Regions from separate parts of the Marinomonas primoryensis genome, predicted to be linked through region 1. Evidence: predicted binding sites of a transcription regulator. Region 1 holds the regulator's gene; each other region holds the start of a gene.
What was found. Region 1 encodes LexA, which represses DNA repair genes until DNA is damaged. Its sites were predicted from a motif close to TACTGTNTANNTANACAGTA; they were not measured.

Region 1 (4,996 bases):
TTGCTCTAGTCGCCCGAGAATGACGCCCAATATAGGCTGCCAAGTCTCTGCCGTTTCCGATGTCACTCCCATGCCTTCATTTTGTTTGGTCTTTTTACATTCGTCTTGGATACTTTCGATGTTTTTAAACAACTTTTGATAAGACGTTTGCAGGCTGTACGCCAACTGACGAAGTTCATCCGGAACGAGACCAAATTCAAAACGATGCTGATTATTCTCTTGATCCAAGCCTAACCCTTGAATATAAGGGGCTAGACCCTGCTGTGCGTATTGGATGAAATTCACAATACTTTGTATTTGCTGCGGAACTTTTAGCAACAACTGCCCAGTAAGGCTGACATCATCTGTCAACTCCTGCTTCAAGTTGACCAAGTTTTTCTCAAGCTGACGAAGCCAAGCAATACTTTGCTGCAAACGCACTTCATGCCGAAAGTGACCTATCGCTTTATCTGGAAGATGATGACCCTCATCAAATACATAAATAGTTTCTTTTGGGGGTGTCAGTATTGCACCACCACCCAGAGACAAGTCGGCTAGCACCAAATCATGGTTCGCCACTATAACATCTGCTACTTCAATCTCGGCTCTCGCTTTAAAAAACGGACACGCAGAATAGTTAGCACAATTTCGATTTGTACACTGTTGGTGATCGGTGGTTAAGCGACGCCAATCTTGATCGCGAATAATTCCTGCCCAATTATCTTTATCGCCATCCCATTCACCTTTTCCCAAGGCGGTGTCCATTTCTTGATAAAGAGCTGTGTTTACATCATCCGAGTTAAGGTGTTGCTCAAAAAGACCAGCGAACATGTCTTCCATGGCCTGTTCTTCTGAGCTTAAAAAGCCTTCAAGGTTATTCAGACACAAATAGCGCCCTCGCCCTTTCGCCAGTGTGTATTTAAAACTCAACTCAGTATGCTCAAGTAGATCTGGCAACTCCTTATGAAGAATCTGCTCTTGTAGCGCCACCGTGGCAGTAGATATGATTAATTTAAGGCCTCGAGCTTTCGCAATAGGGATTGCAGCCAAGCAATAAGACAAAGTTTTGCCTGTGCCTGTGCCTGCCTCAATGACCGCGACATGTTTTTCATCGAGTCGCTCACCCTCACTACCTTGTTTTATATTACCCAAAGTTCGTGCGATGGCGCCTATCATTTCCCGCTGGCCAGCCCTTGGTTTATGGGACTTCGCCTCTAAAGAGGCTCGGTAAGCAAGTTGTATTTGTTTTTTTAGTTCATCTGAAAGCATTTATATCATTGAGATTAGTTAAGAATACTGTATATAATAACAGTTACTGTATAAACAACCAGATAACCTATGATTAAATTAACCAAAAGACAATCTGACGTACTAGAAACCATTCGCGAATTTATTAGTGAAACTGGTTTTCCACCAACCAGAGCTGAAATAGCTCGTCGACTTGGGTTTAAATCCCCCAATGCCGCCGAAGAACATCTAAAAGCCTTGTGTAGAAAAGGGGCTATTGAAATGCTCTCGGGCGCCTCTCGTGGGATTCGCTTAGTTAATCAAGCGTCGAACGACGAACCAGAAGACCTTGGACTGCCTATTATAGGAAAGGTCGCTGCAGGTTATCCGATTCTTGCTCAGGAAAACATTGCCTCTCACGTCAACATACCAGCAAGCATGTTTTCTCCAAAAGCAGACTATTTTCTCTCTGTTTCTGGAACAAGCATGAAAAACATTGGCATTATGGAAGGCGATCTTTTAGCTGTTCATAAAACCACCACCGTTCAAAATGGCCAAATCGTCGTTGCTCGAATAGGCGACGAAGTGACGGTAAAGCGATTTGAACAAAATGGCAGCATTGTTCGACTCATTCCAGAAAATGAAGACTTCAATGACATTATCGTCGACCTAGAAAGCGAAGAGTTTGTTATTGAAGGTCTTTCCGTCGGCGTTATCCGCCAAGGAATTTAGCGCTCAACAAAAAGGCGAAGCCATCGCTTCGCCTTTTACCTTAACTATATTCCTAAAGTTCAATGCAGTATCTTCGGTCGTAAATCTTCATCTTCAAGATATCCGGACTCTTCATCAAAATAAGTCTCCTCCGAATAAACAAAATCAATACCCGCATGAAACATGCATTTTGCCAGTTCAAAATAACGATCCTGTAAAGAAGATCTTGTGTCATCCGATATCTGCAAGGTTGCCAATGGCATTGTTTCCTCTCCGTCTTCACTGGCCGGTCTGAGCACAATATCGCCGTTATCCAGCTCAACAATTTCTAGGTAGGACTCTTTCATATTCAATACTCTGATGACTCTTCTCTAAAACGTAATACTAACTCAACTAAATTAGCCAAGTAAAAGCCAACCGAAGCGCCCGCGTCACTTCCACGTCCGATGACATTATCATCTTCAACAATAGACCTAGCAGCACAACACTCTAGCTGAACCAAGTAAGCTTGATGCAACTGAGAGCACCAAGAGTCTGAGCGAGATAACAAGCCACTCAGCTCACTTAACACGGGCACCATCATTTGCTTCGTTTCCGCTTCAGCTAATAATTTAGCGACATCCAACGACCCAGATAATGAATAGGCAGAGGAAACTTCTTTCAATAAACCATTCAGCGCACTTCTTAACTGAAAAATAGCCGAGCTTTCCAACCCTACACCCAACCACTTTTCTTCACTGTTTTGGCTTTGTTTAATAAAGCGCCTTGCCGTATCTATCTTTTGGTTCGTTAGGCTAGCAAAACTTACACTACTCATTTCTTCTTCTTACCTTCCTCGATGACCCATTTAGAACCAACGAAGTAGGCTTTCCAGCCAGTTGGCTTGCCGTCCTCTTCTGTCATCACATATTGCTCCTTAGTTTTACGGCTATAGCGAATAACAGTTGGGAGACCATCACCATCCGCCACAGGGGCTTTGGCAAAGAAATGGTATTTGGGATCTATTTGATCCATATAGGGAAGCAATTCTTTTACAAGGGGCGCGCGCGTTTCTCGTTTACGAGGGAACTGACTCGCCGCCAAAAACAAACCTGTCGCACCATCACGTAAAATATAATGATCTTCAACTTTTTGACAAGCAAGATCCGGCATTGGAACAGGGTCCATTTTGGGTGGCGCAGCCTCACCACTCTTCAATAATTTACGTGTATTTTTACACTCTTCATTGGTACATCCGAAGTACTTACCAAAGCGCCCTGTTTTTAACTGCATATCAGAAGAGCATTTATCACATTCTAGCAAAGGCCCATCGTAGCCTTTTATCTTAAATGTGCCCTGCTCTACTTCATAACCTGAGCAAGATGGGTTATTACCGCAAACATGAAGCTTGCGATGCTCATCCATCAAGTAGCTGTCCATCGCTGAACCGCAAATAGTACAGCGGTGCTTATTAATTAGAGCTTTAGATTCGCCCTCTTCGTCATCAACCGCAACAACGTCATCCCCACGAATAAGGTTAATAGTTGCCTTACAGCGCTCTTTTGGCGGTAATGCGTATCCAGAACATGACATAAATACACCAGTACTCGCTGTGCGAATCTGCATAGGTCGAGAACATGTCGGACATTCAATGTCCGTTGGTGTCGGCTCATTTAGCATCATGCCGCCATCTGGTGCTTCGGCTTTGGCCAAAACACCACTAAAGTCTTTATAGAACGCATTTAGCGTTTTAATCCAATCTTTATGACCTTCAGCAATATCATCCAGCTGCTCTTCCATTTGAGCCGTGAAGCTAAAATTCATTAACGAACCAAAGCTATCAACCAAACGCTCAGTGACAATATCACCCATTTTTTCTGCATAAAACCGACGATTTTCAACGCGAACATAACCACGATCTTGAATCGTAGAAATGATAGATGCGTACGTGGACGGACGACCAATACCACGTTTCTCTAACTCTTTTACCAAACTTGCTTCACTGAAACGTGCCACGGGCTTAGTAAAATGCTGCTCAGCTAACAGTTCGTTGAGGGATAAAAACTCCCCCTTAGCAACATCAGGCAAAATGTTGTCTTCGCCTTTTTTAACCACGGTTTGCATAGCGCGAGTATAACCATCAAAACGCAAAATACGTCCTTTGGCTTTGAACTCGTATTCGCCACTGCTTACTGTAATGGTGGTTGATGTGTATTGCGCTGGCGTCATTTGACATGCCATGAATTGGCTTCGGATCAAATCGTATAAACGATGCGAATCTTTCTCCATGCCAAGCAAATCATCAACACGCACTGTAACGTCAGAAGGTCGAATTGCCTCATGCGCTTCTTGAGCGCCTTCTTTGCTACTGTAACGAATAGGCTCTTCAGGCAAATACTTATCGCCGTAAGTGGATGAGATATAACCTCGTAAGGCCTCAACAGCATCAACACTCAGGTTTGTCGAATCGGTACGCATGTAAGTAATATAACCGCCTTCATACAAGCGCTGCGCCAACATCATGGTCTTCTTAACACCATAACCCAAACGCGTGCTAGCCGCCTGCTGAAGCGTAGAAGTAATAAATGGCGCAGACGGTTTACTACTGGTCGGTTTATCTTCACGACTGCTAACCAAGTATTTTGCGCCATTTAGACGTGCAAGGTGCTCGTCGGATTCTATTTTATTTACTGGACGGTATTCTTTGTTCTGATACTTTGCCGCTTCAAACTTAATAACTTCTTTTGATGGCGTGGCAAGTAAAGCGTCCAACTCCCAAAACTCATCAGGAATAAAAGCGCGTATTTCTTTTTCACGTTCAACAATTAAACGCACAGCAACCGACTGAACACGGCCAGCCGAAAGACCCCTTGCCACTTTCGCCCAAAGCAAAGGCGACACCATGAAACCAACAACGCGGTCTAAAAATCGACGTGCTTGTTGCGCATTAACCCGATCCAAATCTAGTTCAGATGGTGTTTCAAAAGCAGCCTTGATAGCTTTTTTGGTAATTTCGTTAAATACCACTCGCTTGTAGCGACTGTCATCACCACCAATGGCCTCACGTAGATGCCAAGCAATTGCCTCCCCCTCTCTATCC
Region 2 (4,996 bases), 980 kb from region 1:
TCCAGTGCCAATTGCGCCAAAAAAGCACGCATAACCGATTCGCGGCGCTTGCCTTCGGCTTGAGCAGATACCGTATTTAAGCTATCGGCTATACGGAATAACTTGTTATAAAAATGGTCGATAGAATACTGTGCATCATCCGGCTCACGATCCTCACAAAATGGATCATCGAGTGAATAAAGCGCCCTATTTAACGTACCGCTGACTTGCATACAACGCGCAATACCGATCGCCCCCAGTGCATCCAAACGATCGGCGTCTTGTACAATTTTAGCCTCCAGGCTTTCAAGTGGCACATTGGCGCTAAAACTGTGAGCTCGAATAGCATGATGAATAGCGGGGAAATAATCGGCCGGATATTTAATAGAATGTAAAAAACCAATGGCTTTGTCAGCGGCCAACGTCGAAGCAAGATGCCGGTCCGGATGATTTTTTGGTAACGAAACACAGTCGTGTAACCACGCCGCAGGCATTACCACTGACATATCCGCACCTTCATCCAGCGCCAATTGCTGTGCCACTTTTACCACTCGATAAATGTGGCTCACGTCGTGCGCCACATCCGCAGCGCCTTGTGCTTCTAAAAACGTTCGGCAATGGTTTTCAAATTCGCTTTCTAACGCTGACAACATCATGTTTCCAATTCATATTGAATAATTCGGACAAGCCTATATCAAATACCATGATGAAAACACACCATGGTGACATTAATAAAAGTGTGTAAAAACAAAAAAGGCTTTGATTCAATCATCAAAGCCTTTTCCCTTTAGACGCTTTCCTACCTACTTAATCCATCGTCTCATTAGAAGGTATAACCCACACTGGCCATAAAGGTGATTGGATCAATATCGGCGTCAATCGTTCCGACTGTCGTGTGAACGTCGGTATTAATATCCATGTACCAAATAGACGCATTGGCAAACCAGTTTTCGGCGAAGTTCACATCCACACCCAATTGAGCGGCCAAGCCAAATGAATCATCCAAACTCACATCGGTTCCCGCCAATGTGCCTTTGCCTTTTTCATCAAAGAAAACCGTGTAATTCAAACCTGCACCAACATAAGAGCGAATTTGGCTATTGGCTTGGCCAAAGTAATACTGCGCCATTACCGAAGGTGGCAAGTGCGATACCTCAGCGACTTCGCCAAGCCCTTTAGTAGAAACTTTATGAGTAAAAGGTGTCGCGGCTAGCAACTCCACACCAAACTGCTCTGTTAGCATATACGTGAGTGTTACGCCGACTTGAGTGTCATTATCCAACTCCAATTCACCGGTGTTCAATACGTTATCACTGCTTTCATTCGGCATAACCGTTGCAAAGCCAGCTCGGACGAATAAATCGCCGGCGTCATGAGCCAAAACCACAGAAGAGCAAAGTGTTGAAATAAGGGCAATAGGAAGTAAAGCTTTCATAATCAAATCCTTCTTTTTAATCAAACAACATGTCTGTGAACAAAAAATAGCAGGATAAGGAATCAAACTATTAATATAGATCAAGGTTTTATTGCCCTTTCGAACAAGCCACCAAATCCATTGACATAGGTCTGATTTTAGAGCGATTCATACCGTGGCTCATGCCATATATAAAGTCTCATTTTGAAAAAATCAGTAAACTTTATTATTTTAAAAAGTAAACTAATTTACCTACTGTATGGAAATCGTTAGACTTACGACAAAATCATCCAAATGGAATCCATTCTCATGCCAATTCTTATTGCCGTCACCCTTTTATGGGCGTTTTCCTTCAGCTTGATTGGCGTTTATCTCGCCGGCCAAGTCGATGCCTGGTTCTCTGTATTAATGCGAGTCGCTCTGGCTACTGTCGTATTTTTACCTTTTTTAAAGCTTCGTGAAATTGAAGCCAAAATAGCGCTCAAACTTATGATATGCGGGGCTTTACAGCTTGGCATCATGTATGGTTTTTATTATCAATCCTTCCTATACCTGTCAGTTCCTGAAGTCTTGCTATTCACGGTGATGACACCACTTTACGTCACTTTGATTAATGACATGTTAGACAAACGCTTCAATATTGGCTTTGCCGTCAGTGCGCTCGTGGCTATTCTTGGCGCTGTTGCCATTCGCTACCAAGGTATCGATGAAGGCTTCATTAAAGGCTTACTGATTGTTCAAGGTGCCAACATTTGTTTCGCAGCAGGGCAAGTAGGTTATAAACGCATCATTGCAAAAGAGCGCCCAGACCTATCTCAACGCACGGTTTTCGGCTGGTTTTTCATAGGTGCATTGGCGGTGGTTATTCCTTGTTACCTTGCGCTAGGTAACCCTGATAAATTACCGACCACTACTCTTCAATGGGGTATTTTAACTTACCTAGGTATTGTGGCTTCGGGCCTTGGTTACTTTGCTTGGAACAGAGGAGCAACCATGGTTAACGTAGGAACATTAGCGGTTGCAAATAATTTACTGATTCCCGCTGGCATTATTGTTAACGTGGTTTTCTGGAACCGCGATGCTGACATCGTTCGACTGGCCATTGGTGGCAGTATTATCTTATTGGCACTTTGGCTGAATGATAAATTCAACCAACGACTCGCTGCGGCCAAAGCTGCTAACGCAAGCTAATTGATAACTTAGGTAAATCTAAGCCAAATGGAAACGCCCAGCATTGGCTGGGCGTTTCTATAATACGATGCCTAGAAAAACATTATTCTACCAGCCAAGCTTGAAATGCTTTTTTCGCCTCTCTATCGGCTTTATTAAACCAAAACTGCGACATTTCCAGCTGGATATTAGACACTGACGGCTTATATAAGTCGTCAGCAACCCAGATACGCATCTCTTTTCGAGTCGCATCATCGGATCGGTTATACCAAAACTGCATCATTTCTAGCGCAACATTTTGAGTCAAAATGACCGGAGCTAAGACAGGAGCATCATCTATAATTGGTTGGTTTTTTGCCGTGAAACGTTCAATTTCGGTAACGTAATCACGCGTATTTTGAAACCCCGACTTCACCGGTAGTATTTGATGTTGATAATCTACTTCTTTGCCACTGCGATCATCAAAAAGGGTAAACGTAGGCGCCTTAGAGTAAGCTTCTGCCTGTTTTTGAGTCGAAATATAAGGCGCTTTCACCGTGAAGTAATCATTCTTTTCAAATTGTAAGTCCAGCACAATAGGCTCAGATTGATACGCTTGAGTATCGCCACCACTGTGCAACAATTTATTAAATCGTACGACAATTTGGTGCTGACCTTCATCAACCTCGACCTTAAAGTCATTACCGAACTGCCTTGCGCCTTCAAGGTCAACGTACATAATTTCAAACGATCTAGGTACTTCAAACGTCGCCGCCTGAGCTGGTAATGCCATCACACAAACAGACAGAAAACTACTCGCGACAATTCGATTTTTCAATCCCACAATATACTCCTTACAACAAAAACAGTGTAGTTGGTAAATCTAGCATATTGTTCTATCTAATTTACTGAGTCTTCTCTGCTTTCAAAGAGCTTGCTGAATGTTGTCTTCTTTCGTCTGTCACAACACCTGTATTAGGAGCCGGAAATAATAGAAAAATACGAATACGCTTTTGAATCTAGGGTATGATCAATCAATAATATGTTTACTAAACAATCAAATAGAAAAAATAATAACCATTACTATTAACTGTATCAGGAACGACTTCACACTATCATGCCTAACAACATCCAAGCCGAACTCAGCCATAAGTTCACTCTGCGAATCATAGAAATCGTCTTTACTACCATCGTATTATCTCTAATTTTTAGGCCCTTCTTTATTGATTTACCTATCTACTTCTTGTTGATTGGCATTGCAGATTTGTTCTTAATGACAGGGTTTTATTTTATCGTGCGGCTTAATTTATTACCAAAATGGGAAATTACGCTCTCCTTACTGATCGCCCTTATTATCATTCTTCCTACCCTTGCAATTTCCGGCGGTGTTAATAGCCAAATGGTCTACTTTTTGCCACTTTATCCAATTTTGGCAGCGCTTCTCGGTGGGCATCGAGAATCTTTAGCTCTTACAGTTACCCTCGTGGCAGGCACTATTTTGGCGACCATATTTAGTGAGTATATTGTAGACTTAACTGGCGGTGTCTATTCCAAAGAGATGTCCACGGCTCGTGGCTTTTGGCTTACTATTTCCATTATTTTAAGTGCTTTTTTTGGGCACTTCTTTCTTCAACGCTACACTGAAGTAACCAAGCAACTCAAAGAAGAAAACACGCTAGACCCACTGACTGGATTACTTAACAGACGCGGCTTAAACACCCACTTTAGCAAAGAGCTAGAAGAGACAGAGATTACCTCTTCACCTTTAAGTCTTATCCTAATTGATATTGACTACTTTAAAAAAATAAATGATAGATACGGACATGACGTTGGAGATATATGTTTGATTGAAGTCGCCAATGTTCTTTCAAGCACACTGAGAAAGCGCGACATCATTGCTCGGTTTGGTGGTGAAGAGTTTATTGTCATTCTCCCAAATACCACAAAGAATCAGGCTGCACTCATCGCTGATGATCTTAAAAATGTGATCTCTAAACAAAAATTCAGTGATTTCAATCTTCCTATCACCATCACATTAGGTGTAACCGATAGCCGTGGCCAACATGACAATGCACTTAAAATGATAAAACGAGCGGACAAAGCACTTTATAGAGGCAAAGACAAAGGACGAAATTGCGTAGAGCTGTCCGAATAGAGCATAATTCAACCAAAAAAGAACAACCTAATAGTTATAAATATATAAACAAGGGTGCTTTTGATCGGAGGGTCAAACACGCAATAAATGCTGGGCCAATTGGCATTAGTCTCATCAAAATTCATTTTATCTTGATTACCACTGACTCATATCACGACATCACTTAGGCCTCTATTTCTAATAGGATAGAGCAATAGTGCGTCTTAGTTTCTTTTACGCCAGCTACTGTACTTTGAATGCACTCCTCGAGTAAAAGCAGACGAATATTCTTCCAAAAGATCCACTCCATATAAAATAGC
Region 3 (4,996 bases), 1.8 Mb from region 1:
ACCTGTGCAAACGCGAACAGGCCTTTTTCATTTTAAGCTTAATTAGACATTTTTAATTTATGTAAACCTCAAAAGGGAATGTCATCGTCAAAGTCATCAAAGTTTGGCGCTTGCTGAGGTTTCGGCTCAGGTGCTTTTGGTGCTGGCGCACGCTGCGGAGCGGCCTGCTGAGGAGCTCGTTGTTGTGGTGCCGCTTGAGCAGGCGCTTGTTGAGGAGCATTACCCCAGCTACCAAAGGACTGTGGCGCAGCTTGTTGAGGTGCTGGCGCTTGCTGTGGAGCTTGACCATAACCGCCACTTTGCGGCTGGTTAAAGCCTTGCGGTGCTTGCTGTGGTGCAGCGGCCGGAGCTTGTCCGTAACCACCTTGCTGAGGTGCTGCTTGTTGTGGCGCATTGCCATAACCGCCCTGTCCACCGGCTGAATCGTATCCGCCTTGCTGGCCTGCGTTTCCGCCATCTCCACGACCATCTAACAATTGCATTTCGTTAGCAACGATTTCTGTAGTGTAGCGTTTGATACCATCTTTTTCCCATTCACGAGTACGCAACGAGCCTTCTACGTAAACTTTTGAGCCTTTCTTAATGAAATCGCCCGCAATTTGACCCAGTCGGAAGTTGCCGCGATCCATAAAGGCTACGCGGTGCCACTCGGTGCGCTCTTGCATTTGACCGGTTTGCTTGTCACGCCAACTTTCTGATGTCGCTATGTTCACGTTTGCAACCGCTGCTCCAGATGGCATAAAACGCACTTCGGCATCATTGCCTGCGTTACCAATCAAGATTACTTTGTTTATTCCACGTGCCATGACGTTGTTCTCCAACTAAAAAGATAAAATGATGTGTTTTAAAGAATCACTTGTGGTGCCAATCGCATCAAAGTGTCTTTATCTAATAATTTCTTATCGACTTTAAGATAAGCCGTTTGCTCATCTTTGAAAATTTGCATACCTTCCACTCCTTGGATTTCAGAAAGTTGATTCGCCAACGTCGATACTTCTTCATCTGTCATATTGGGTAAGCTAAACGCCAAACTACTTAACTGACGAGGGGCCGGTTGAACAGCACCGACCATCGACCAAATCAAAAACATAACACCAACAAACCAAAAGACGCCACTGCTTGAATGGTTTTGAAGCAGCCAACCGCCGCCAACACCACCCAAAAAAGACCCCATAAACTGATGAGTAGAGAACACCCCCATTGCCGTGCCTCGATAACCAACAGGGGCCAGTTTACTAATCAATGAAGGCAATGTCGCTTCTAATGAATTAAAGCCGACAAAATAGGCCCACAATAAAACACCAAAGACCCAAAGATAAGGAGCCCATTGTAGCAATATCGAGCTTACACCTAACAGCATAAGCACCGCGACGAGCACGCCTTTCATCTTGCCTTTTGACTCAGCAATAATCACTAATGGTAACATACCTGCAAAAGCAAAACCCATGATGGCGAGGTATAACCAACTGTGTTGCGACAGTGGTAAATCAAATTGATTTACCAACAATCCTGGCACGGTAACAAACAAAGCCGTTAAGCTCGCGTGCAACAGCAACACGCTGATGTTTAAAAAACGTAAATTTGAATCTTTTAGGACAAGACCGAGTGCTGTAAGGCTAGGTGTCGTATCACGCCGAAAGGTATGCTGTACAATATTTGGCACAGCAAAAATAATCAAAATGATGCCAAGTAATGATAAAACAAAAGAAAGGTAGAAAAGACCAGAAAGGCCAACCAATGCGAAAATCCATGGCCCCAACACCAAAGAAAGCATAAAAGAGGCGCCAATACTAACGCCAACAATTGCCATTGCTTTCGTGCGATTTTGTTCCCTTGTCACATCACTTAGCAGTGCCATCAAGGTGCTGGCAATTGCACCCGCACCCTGAACGGCTCGGCCAACAATTAGCACCATAATATCATCGGCATTCGCACAAATCAGGCTACCAATAGCAAACAACAAAAGACCAATGACAATCACGCGTTTACGGCCTATTTTATCGGACCACATTCCCATCGGAATTTGCAGACTCGCTTGCGTAAGTCCATAAATGCCAATCGCGGTTCCAATTAAAGCGGCATCTGCTCCCGTTAATCCGTCAGCCGCAACACCGATGACAGGCAGAATAAGGAATAAACCTAACATTCTAAATAAATAGATCAGCGCTAGTGCAAGGACAGAACGACGTTCAAGTAGATCCATAAGGAAGTTACAACCACTTAACTTAGGGGATTAAGAAAAAAGATGTTCATTTTACAAAAAATACCGTTGAAGCTCCATTTCAACTACTGTAAAAATAGACAGTTATTTAATTTACTAGCAGATTTTTTCTGTTGATCGACTTCACATTGGAGACTCATGGATACCATTACCATACGCGGGGCCCGCACTCACAATCTTAAAAATGTGGACCTAGACATCCCAAGAGACAAACTTGTGGTGATAACTGGCCTATCAGGCTCAGGGAAATCCTCGCTCGCCTTCGATACACTATATGCCGAAGGGCAACGCCGCTATGTAGAATCTCTCTCAACATACGCTCGCCAGTTTTTATCCATGATGGAGAAACCTGACATTGACCACATTGAAGGACTATCGCCGGCGATCTCAATTGAACAAAAATCAACCTCACATAACCCTAGATCAACCGTCGGTACAATAACAGAGATTTATGATTATCTGCGACTGTTATTTGCCCGAGCAGGACAACCTCGCTGTCCAGATCATGGTGAGCCATTAGAGGCGCAAACCATATCACAAATGGTCGATAAAGTTATATCGCTACCTGAAGAAACGAAAATGATGCTGCTAGCTCCTATCGTCAAAGATAGAAAAGGTGAGCATTTACACACCATTAGCGACTTGCTTTCAAAGGGGTTCATTCGTGCACGCATTGATGGCATCGTCGTGGATTTAGATGATGCACCTACCTTAGAAAAAAATAAAAAACATACCATTGAAGTCGTCATCGATCGTTTTAAAGTACGGTCGGACTTACAACTTCGCTTAGCCGAGTCCTTTGAAACCTGCCTTGGCTTATCCGATGGTATTGCCAAAGTCATTAACATGGATGATGACAAAGAAGAGTATATTTTTTCTAGTAAATTCGCCTGCCCTGTTTGCGGATACAGCTTAACGGAACTAGAGCCCCGCCTTTTTTCTTTTAATAATCCAAACGGTGCTTGCCAAACTTGTGATGGCCTTGGTACGCATCAAATGTTTGATCCAGATAGAATCATTCATGATGAAACACTGACATTAGCAGAAGGCGCAATTCGTGGCTGGGGACGACGTAGCATTTTCTACTACCAGCAACTCACCGCCTTAGCGAAGCATTATGGCTTTGATATCGAGTCTAAATATCAGGACATACCAGAGGATTTTAAAAAACGTATACTTCAAGGCTCAGGAAAGGACAAAATAGACTTTATCTATATTAATGAGCGTGGCGATAAAATGACTCGCTCACATTCTTTTGAAGGTGTCATTCCAAATTTACAACGACGTTATCATGAAACAGAATCCGACAGCGTTCGTGATGACTTATCACAATACATAAGCGTTCAATCTTGTCCTGAGTGCCACGGATCTCGACTAAATCGTTCCGCACGTAATGTCTTCATTGCCGAACAAACCTTACCTGAAGTGGTGACCTATCCGATTGCAGAATGCTTAAAATATTTCGAAACACTTGAATTACCAGGCTCTCGTGGTGAAATCGCCTCCAAAATACTAAAAGAGATTCGTGATAGGCTGACATTCTTAGTTAATGTAGGTCTTGAGTACCTAACCCTTGACCGCAAAGCCGATTCGCTATCAGGCGGCGAAGCGCAGCGTATTCGACTTGCCAGCCAAATCGGTGCAGGGTTAGTCGGCGTTATGTACATTCTTGACGAGCCATCCATTGGCTTACACCAGAGAGATAACGAACGCCTGATTGCAACACTCACAAGACTCAGAGATTTAGGCAATACCGTTATCGTGGTAGAACACGACGAAGACGCCATTCGTGTAGCTGACTTTGTTGTCGATATTGGCCCGGGAGCCGGCGTCCATGGCGGCCAAATCATCGCCAGCGGAACACCACAAGACATTATGGATTGCCCAGAATCCATTACAGGGCAATTTTTGACTGGTAAACGAAAAATTGAAATTCCAGCAATTCGACACCAAGCCAAAGACAAACAATTTCTTAAACTAATAGGTGCAACAGGCAACAACCTAAACACTGTAGACTTAAAAATTCCAGTGGGCGTAATGACGTGCGTTACAGGCGTATCAGGTTCAGGTAAGTCAACACTTATAAACGGTACCTTATACCCGCTGGCGGCAACGGCACTTAATGGCGCAACAACATTAAAAGCCGCCCCCCATGAGCGTATTGACGGCTTGGAACTATTTGATAAGTGCGTCGATATTGACCAAAGCCCCATCGGTCGGACGCCTCGCTCTAACCCTGCCACTTATACAGGTATCTTCACACCAATGCGGGAACTCTTCTCAGCAACACAAGAAGCTCGTTCACGCGGTTATAAACCGGGGCGTTTTAGCTTCAACGTAAAAGGTGGACGCTGTGAAGCCTGTCAAGGAGATGGCGTAATTAAGGTAGAAATGCACTTCCTTCCAGATGTGTATGTACCTTGCGACACGTGTAAAGGCAAACGCTACAATCGTGAAACCTTAGAAATTCATTACAAAGGCAAAAACATCCGTCAATGTCTTGAAATGACTATTGAAGATGCGCGTGAGTTCTTTGATCCCGTTCCATCTATCGCCAGAAAATTACAAACACTCGTTGATGTTGGTCTAGGTTATATTCGTTTAGGGCAGGCCGCAACAACGCTTTCAGGGGGGGAAGCTCAACGAGTAAAACTAGCAAAAGAGTTATCTAAGAGGGACACAGGGGCGACTCTGTACATATTAGATGAACCAACTACCGGATTGCATTTTGCCGATATTGAACAACTTCTAAAGGTCCTTCATAGACTTAGAGAT
Region 4 (4,996 bases), 1.3 Mb from region 1:
TAATGTGTGCTGAGTTCGTAGCGCGGTTTGGTAAGCAATCACCCCACCCTGTGAAAACCCAGCCAATATAATACGGCTAGGGGCAATCCCTTTATCAATTTGATCCTGTATCAAATCTGCCACTTGGCAACAAGACTCATCAATATTTGCCATGTCTACTTTTCTATCTAGCGTCATTTCATAAATGTCGTACCACGCACGCATAACCATGCCACCGTTTACCGTCACGGGTCGCTTGGGAGCATGGGGAAAAACAAAACGCACTTTGAGGTCTGGTGACAACGACATAGCCGGAACCAAGGATTCAAAATCGTGTCCGTCCGAGCCAAGACCGTGCAACCAAATAATAGCCGCATCCGGCTGACTGTTTGTTTCTACTAAGACAGATGGCAGTAATTCGCTCATTCTTAACACTCCAAAAAAATAGGCTATCGCAATTTGCCATAGCCTATCATATTGACGTTTTCCACTCGACTGTTGACGAGTAACTACCGATCTAATGTTCAACAGGAAAGCGCATTTCAATTACTTCCTGCTTTTTATTTAATTTAAAAAGAACATCCGCACGTTCCGGCATCACAGCCAACATATGACGTGTCAAACGCTCGTAATATTGCATAAAACGTTTTAATTCATCACAAGACATTATTTTTAAATCAATCGTATCAAGCAAGATCCCATGAATGTCATGAAGATGGTCTTCCAACATTCGCTCCTGTTTATTACGCCAATGATATACAACGTCATAACTAGGCGCTTGCATCCATGCCATGAGGTCTATTTTTGCAAACAGCTTCTGATAATCGTCTTTCAACAGTTGATTAACCGTGTTTCGCCACACCCCATCGGCATCCATTTCTTTCTCAAGTTGATTTATCGGACGATAGAGAGTGTCATTTATAGGCGGCGCACCAACACACCACCCTTCGAATAAAACCACATCAACGGGGCCTTGAACTTCTTGCCATAAATGCACCGCTTTTCGATCATCAACCGATTTATCAAAACAAGGAAACTTCATTACCTCCCCATCCTTCAGGTTTTTCAGTCTTTCAAAAAGCGTCAACGCAAAAGCAACATCATGCGTTCCAGGCACACCTCGAACAGAAAACATAGAAGTCGTATCATTCGAAAATTTAAGCCGATCATGATACGTGCTGTATAAATCATCTAAGCTCAACACAATACAATTCAGATCAAAACCTTTATTCAATATGCGGCTAACAACACTACAAAAAGTTGTTTTACCACACCCTTGCGCACCGCCAACGCCAACAATTAAGGGCCCTCTTCCACTCCCCGATTTTTGGCTCAACCAAGTGGCAAAAGGCAGATACAAAGGATCTATCTGATCTATCAATGACGCATCCGCATACAAACAACTCAAGGTTTGTTCCACTTCAAAGCGTAACCGATGGGACAAAGGATCGGGCATACTTAGATTCGTACTGTTAAATTTTTCCTGCCGTTTTAACATAATAAACACCTCCTGCACGGTTTGCTCTGCTGAGTATAGTAAACCCTGAGAAAGTTGATCAAATTTTACACAACTAAGAAAAAGGTAAGGTTAACTGAAGCGGTTTTGGTGGTGACAATCGATAACCAACACCAATAAGGCGCACTGGACGTCGATAGCGCTCATATGCCTGTTGCAATAGCGCCAAAAACACATCATCGGATAATTTATTTTTGATGGGCTGCTCTATCGTTGTTTGCTTAAAATCATCAAACTTCATCTTGAGATAATACTTACTCAGTTGTGATTCAAAGTTTCGTCCTGTCATACGTTTTTTTAAATCGCTTAGCAAAATAGGTAACACTGTTTGGCATTCTTTGAGGTCCGGTAAGTCTTTTGAAAAAGTATGCTCGACTGAGATGCTTTTTCTTTCTCGCGAGATGGAAACAGGGCGATCATCAATGCCAAGTGCGAACTGAGACAAACGAAAAGCCATGCTGCCGAAGTTTTTTTGTAACACAACAAAGTCTAACGTTTGTAAATCAGCACAGTTGAATACGCCCAATACGGCCAGCTTCTCCTGGGCTACACGGCCAATACCAGAAATTGACTTAACAGGTATCGTTGAGACAAATTCAAACTGCTTCTCAGGTGTTACTACAGTTAAGCCGTCCGGCTTATCCCAATCACTTGCCACCTTCGCAATAAACTTATTAGCCGCCACTCCTGCAGAAACCGTAATACCAACTTCCAACCATATTCTTGAGCGTATTTCCTCAGCAATCCGTGTGGCGCTGCCTTGAAAGTGTGGCGAATCCGTCACATCAAGATACGCTTCATCCAAGGATAAAGGCTCAATAATATCGGTAAACTCTCGCAAAATAACGTGCATTTGCTCAGAGGCCGTTCGGTACTTATGCATATTACCAGGTAGCACTCGCAATGCTGGGCATAGGCGTTTGGCAACCGATGTTGGCATAGCGGAACGAACGCCATAAACTCGAGCAGCATAATTCGCTGTAGAAAGAACGCTGCGAGTATTTTCCGGCCCTCCAATGGCGATAGGAATATCTCGCAAACTTGGGTCATCACGCATTTCTATCGCAGCGTAAAAACAATCCGCATCAACATGAATAATTTTTCGATTTTGCAACATATCTTTCAAAAAATACTGTATAAAAAAACAGTATACATTAATTAATAACAGACACTCCACAGCACAAAAAAATGTAAATTTGCCTCTAGAAAAAACCCCCTTATTACAAAATCCCCTAAACAATCTAAAAAAATGCACCTAAAGAGCCGTTTTACTATCAAAAACAAAGAAAAAGCGTTTTTTTCGATGCCCAAACATGGACGCTAGAGCGTAAAATGGTTTACATTTTGTTCATTAGATTAGCCATGTTGAAAAACAAAGGGATTTTCGAACAAATTATTCAGTTAATTCCTGCAGCAGTATCTCGCTTAATTGAAACAGCACTATGCAACACATACTATTTTTCAACGCAGGATATTAAGGTAAAGACATCCATACAAAGGGCACCACCATGACACGAACACTTCGAATTTTTTTAATAGCCATAGGTGCAATAATTCTCGCCGGTTGTCAAAATCTTAACCAACCAGGGACGGCGGGAACAGGCTCTCCTTGTACTACTGTCGCTCCGTGTAACGGCAACACTGTTGGAAATAGCTCACCTTACGGTTACGCTCAAAACGGTGCGCTAAATGCAAACAACACCATTGCCGTTATTAAACAAGAGCCTATTGTTGTCACTGCAACTGGCTATGCCGCCATGATGACAAGTAAGCGCCTATCCAAATCTCAAGCTCGCATCATGACGCTACGTAGTTCAATGCTAGATGCTTACCGAAACTTATCTGAACGCGTTTATGGCTTGAAAATCGACGGCTCCAGCTCGTTGAGCAATATGGTGATGCAAAACGATGAGCTAAGAACGTATGTTGATGCTTATTTAGTGGGTGCCAAAGTCGTGTCACAACGTGAACATGAAGATGGTACGTTCGAAACAGTCGTTGAAATGGCGCTACAAGAAAATTTCCGTCAATGTATAAGCTCTCCTAACGGCATACAATCTAATCCAAACTGTAGTGTTCAGCCTGGCTACCGTGCAATCAACGTTGAGAATTCCACACCGACGACTAACTTCTATAGCATTGAATAATGATACTGTCCTTGAAGTACTTATTAATCATTGCTATCGCCTTATCTTTACCTCTCACCGTTTTTTCAAAAACGGTTGATGCGGTCGGTGAAGCGGTTATTTATAACGACGATGTGACCGATGCGCGCTATCGAGCCACTCAGCAAGCGATAAAACAAGCCGTTCTTGAATCAGGCTCTAGAGTCAATGTTAAAGATGAACTTTATAATGGTGAACTCGAGTCTAGTCTAGAAATACGAAGTTCAGGACACGTCCAAAAGGCCCGTATCATTTCTGAAGAGCAAAACGGCGATTTCCTTAGGGTCGTTGCTCGTGTTGATGTCACACCAGACTCTCAGTGCAGCACAGGCCCAACAAGTTATTATAAAAAAACCGTTGGTATTACTGGGTTTGAGCTACAAACCCCCCAGCAAGCAAGACTGGGGGAGCTGAGCAATATATCTAGGGAACTTCCCAAAGGCCTAGCGGATGAAATAAATAAGCAGGGCTATCTACGAGCGCTGACAGCCACAAACATTGCTATCTACCCCGATCTGTTAAATGCGCCTTCTTCTACAAACTACGATGGCTCCTTAACGAACGTCACACGAATCAGCGAACAACTTGGCGTTCAATATATTGTCAGCGGCGTTATTAGAGATATTGGTGAGGTTTATTTAAGACGCCCTAATGATAAAGACGAAAAAGACGCTTTAGACGAAGGAATTGATAAAGAAAGAAACTTTGTGGTCGATATATATATATATGATGGTTTCAGTGGCGCGCTATTGTTCGAGCACAGATACAGCGAGATAGGGAACTGGGATATATCCGATCACGCAAGAATTGGTTTTGGAAGCGCAAAATTCTGGACAGTGCATTATGGCAAAGTAGTACAGCAAGCATTAAAAGAAAGCGCTTTAGATACAAGTGAGCAGCTTCGCTGCCAGCCTTTTATTGCTAATATTTTTCGCACAGAAGGTAACAGAATACATATATCAGCAGGGTCATTGGCAGGAATCAAACAAGGTGATAAGTTCAACGTTTATCGTCGTTATGAGGTGTTTAATCAACTTCAATCCGCTCAAACTCAGCTGAATAATGCCAATATCAGTGTTACAATAAAACAAGTACAACCCAACTTCTCAGTTGGAGAGCTTATTGTTGACTCTCACATTTTAAACGTTCAACAACAAGATGTCGTAATAGCCTGGTAATTTTTATACAACTACGCCCACACAACCAAGGGCGATTTTTTTGATTTTTAGGACAGATACAATGAATAACGAACTACTACACCACTTAGAACAACGCATCAATGAAGCTGTAGAAGAGATTGGTTCACTACGCAAACGCATTGCTGAATTAGAAATGC

Region 2: a site for LexA is predicted at 1,425-1,444, ahead of MP3633_RS13895 (carboxylate/amino acid/amine transporter). Genes of this name have one in related genera too.
Region 3: a site for LexA is predicted at 2,288-2,307, ahead of uvrA (excinuclease ABC subunit UvrA). Genes of this name have one in related genera too.
Region 4: a site for LexA is predicted at 2,626-2,645, ahead of dinB (DNA polymerase IV). Genes of this name have one in related genera too.

Annotation. Positions count from the first base shown of each region.
Region 1 is NZ_CP054301.1:2,011,025-2,016,020, reverse strand. It holds gene dinG (ATP-dependent DNA helicase DinG) at 1-1,248, opposite strand, end outside; gene lexA (transcriptional repressor LexA) at 1,318-1,938, shown strand; gene MP3633_RS09235 (hypothetical protein) at 1,998-2,264, opposite strand; gene MP3633_RS09230 (DUF6586 family protein) at 2,267-2,734, opposite strand; gene topA (type I DNA topoisomerase) at 2,731-4,996, opposite strand, start outside.
Region 2 is NZ_CP054301.1:2,995,392-3,000,387, forward strand. It holds gene MP3633_RS13885 (HD domain-containing protein) at 1-635, opposite strand, end outside; gene MP3633_RS13890 (OmpW family outer membrane protein) at 803-1,414, opposite strand; gene MP3633_RS13895 (carboxylate/amino acid/amine transporter) at 1,703-2,584, shown strand; gene MP3633_RS13900 (YccT family protein) at 2,667-3,386, opposite strand; gene MP3633_RS13905 (GGDEF domain-containing protein) at 3,660-4,697, shown strand; gene MP3633_RS13910 (MgtC/SapB family protein) at 4,901-4,996, opposite strand, start outside.
Region 3 is NZ_CP054301.1:3,829,368-3,834,363, forward strand. It holds gene ssb (single-stranded DNA-binding protein) at 69-806, opposite strand; gene MP3633_RS17815 (MFS transporter) at 845-2,203, opposite strand; gene uvrA (excinuclease ABC subunit UvrA) at 2,360-4,996, shown strand, end outside.
Region 4 is NZ_CP054301.1:3,279,577-3,284,572, forward strand. It holds gene MP3633_RS15255 (alpha/beta hydrolase) at 1-405, opposite strand, end outside; gene MP3633_RS15260 (hypothetical protein) at 497-1,477, opposite strand; gene dinB (DNA polymerase IV) at 1,551-2,612, opposite strand; gene MP3633_RS15270 (LPP20 family lipoprotein) at 3,004-3,642, shown strand; gene MP3633_RS15275 (flagellar assembly protein FlgT) at 3,654-4,838, shown strand; gene MP3633_RS15280 (cell division protein ZapB) at 4,900-4,996, shown strand, end outside.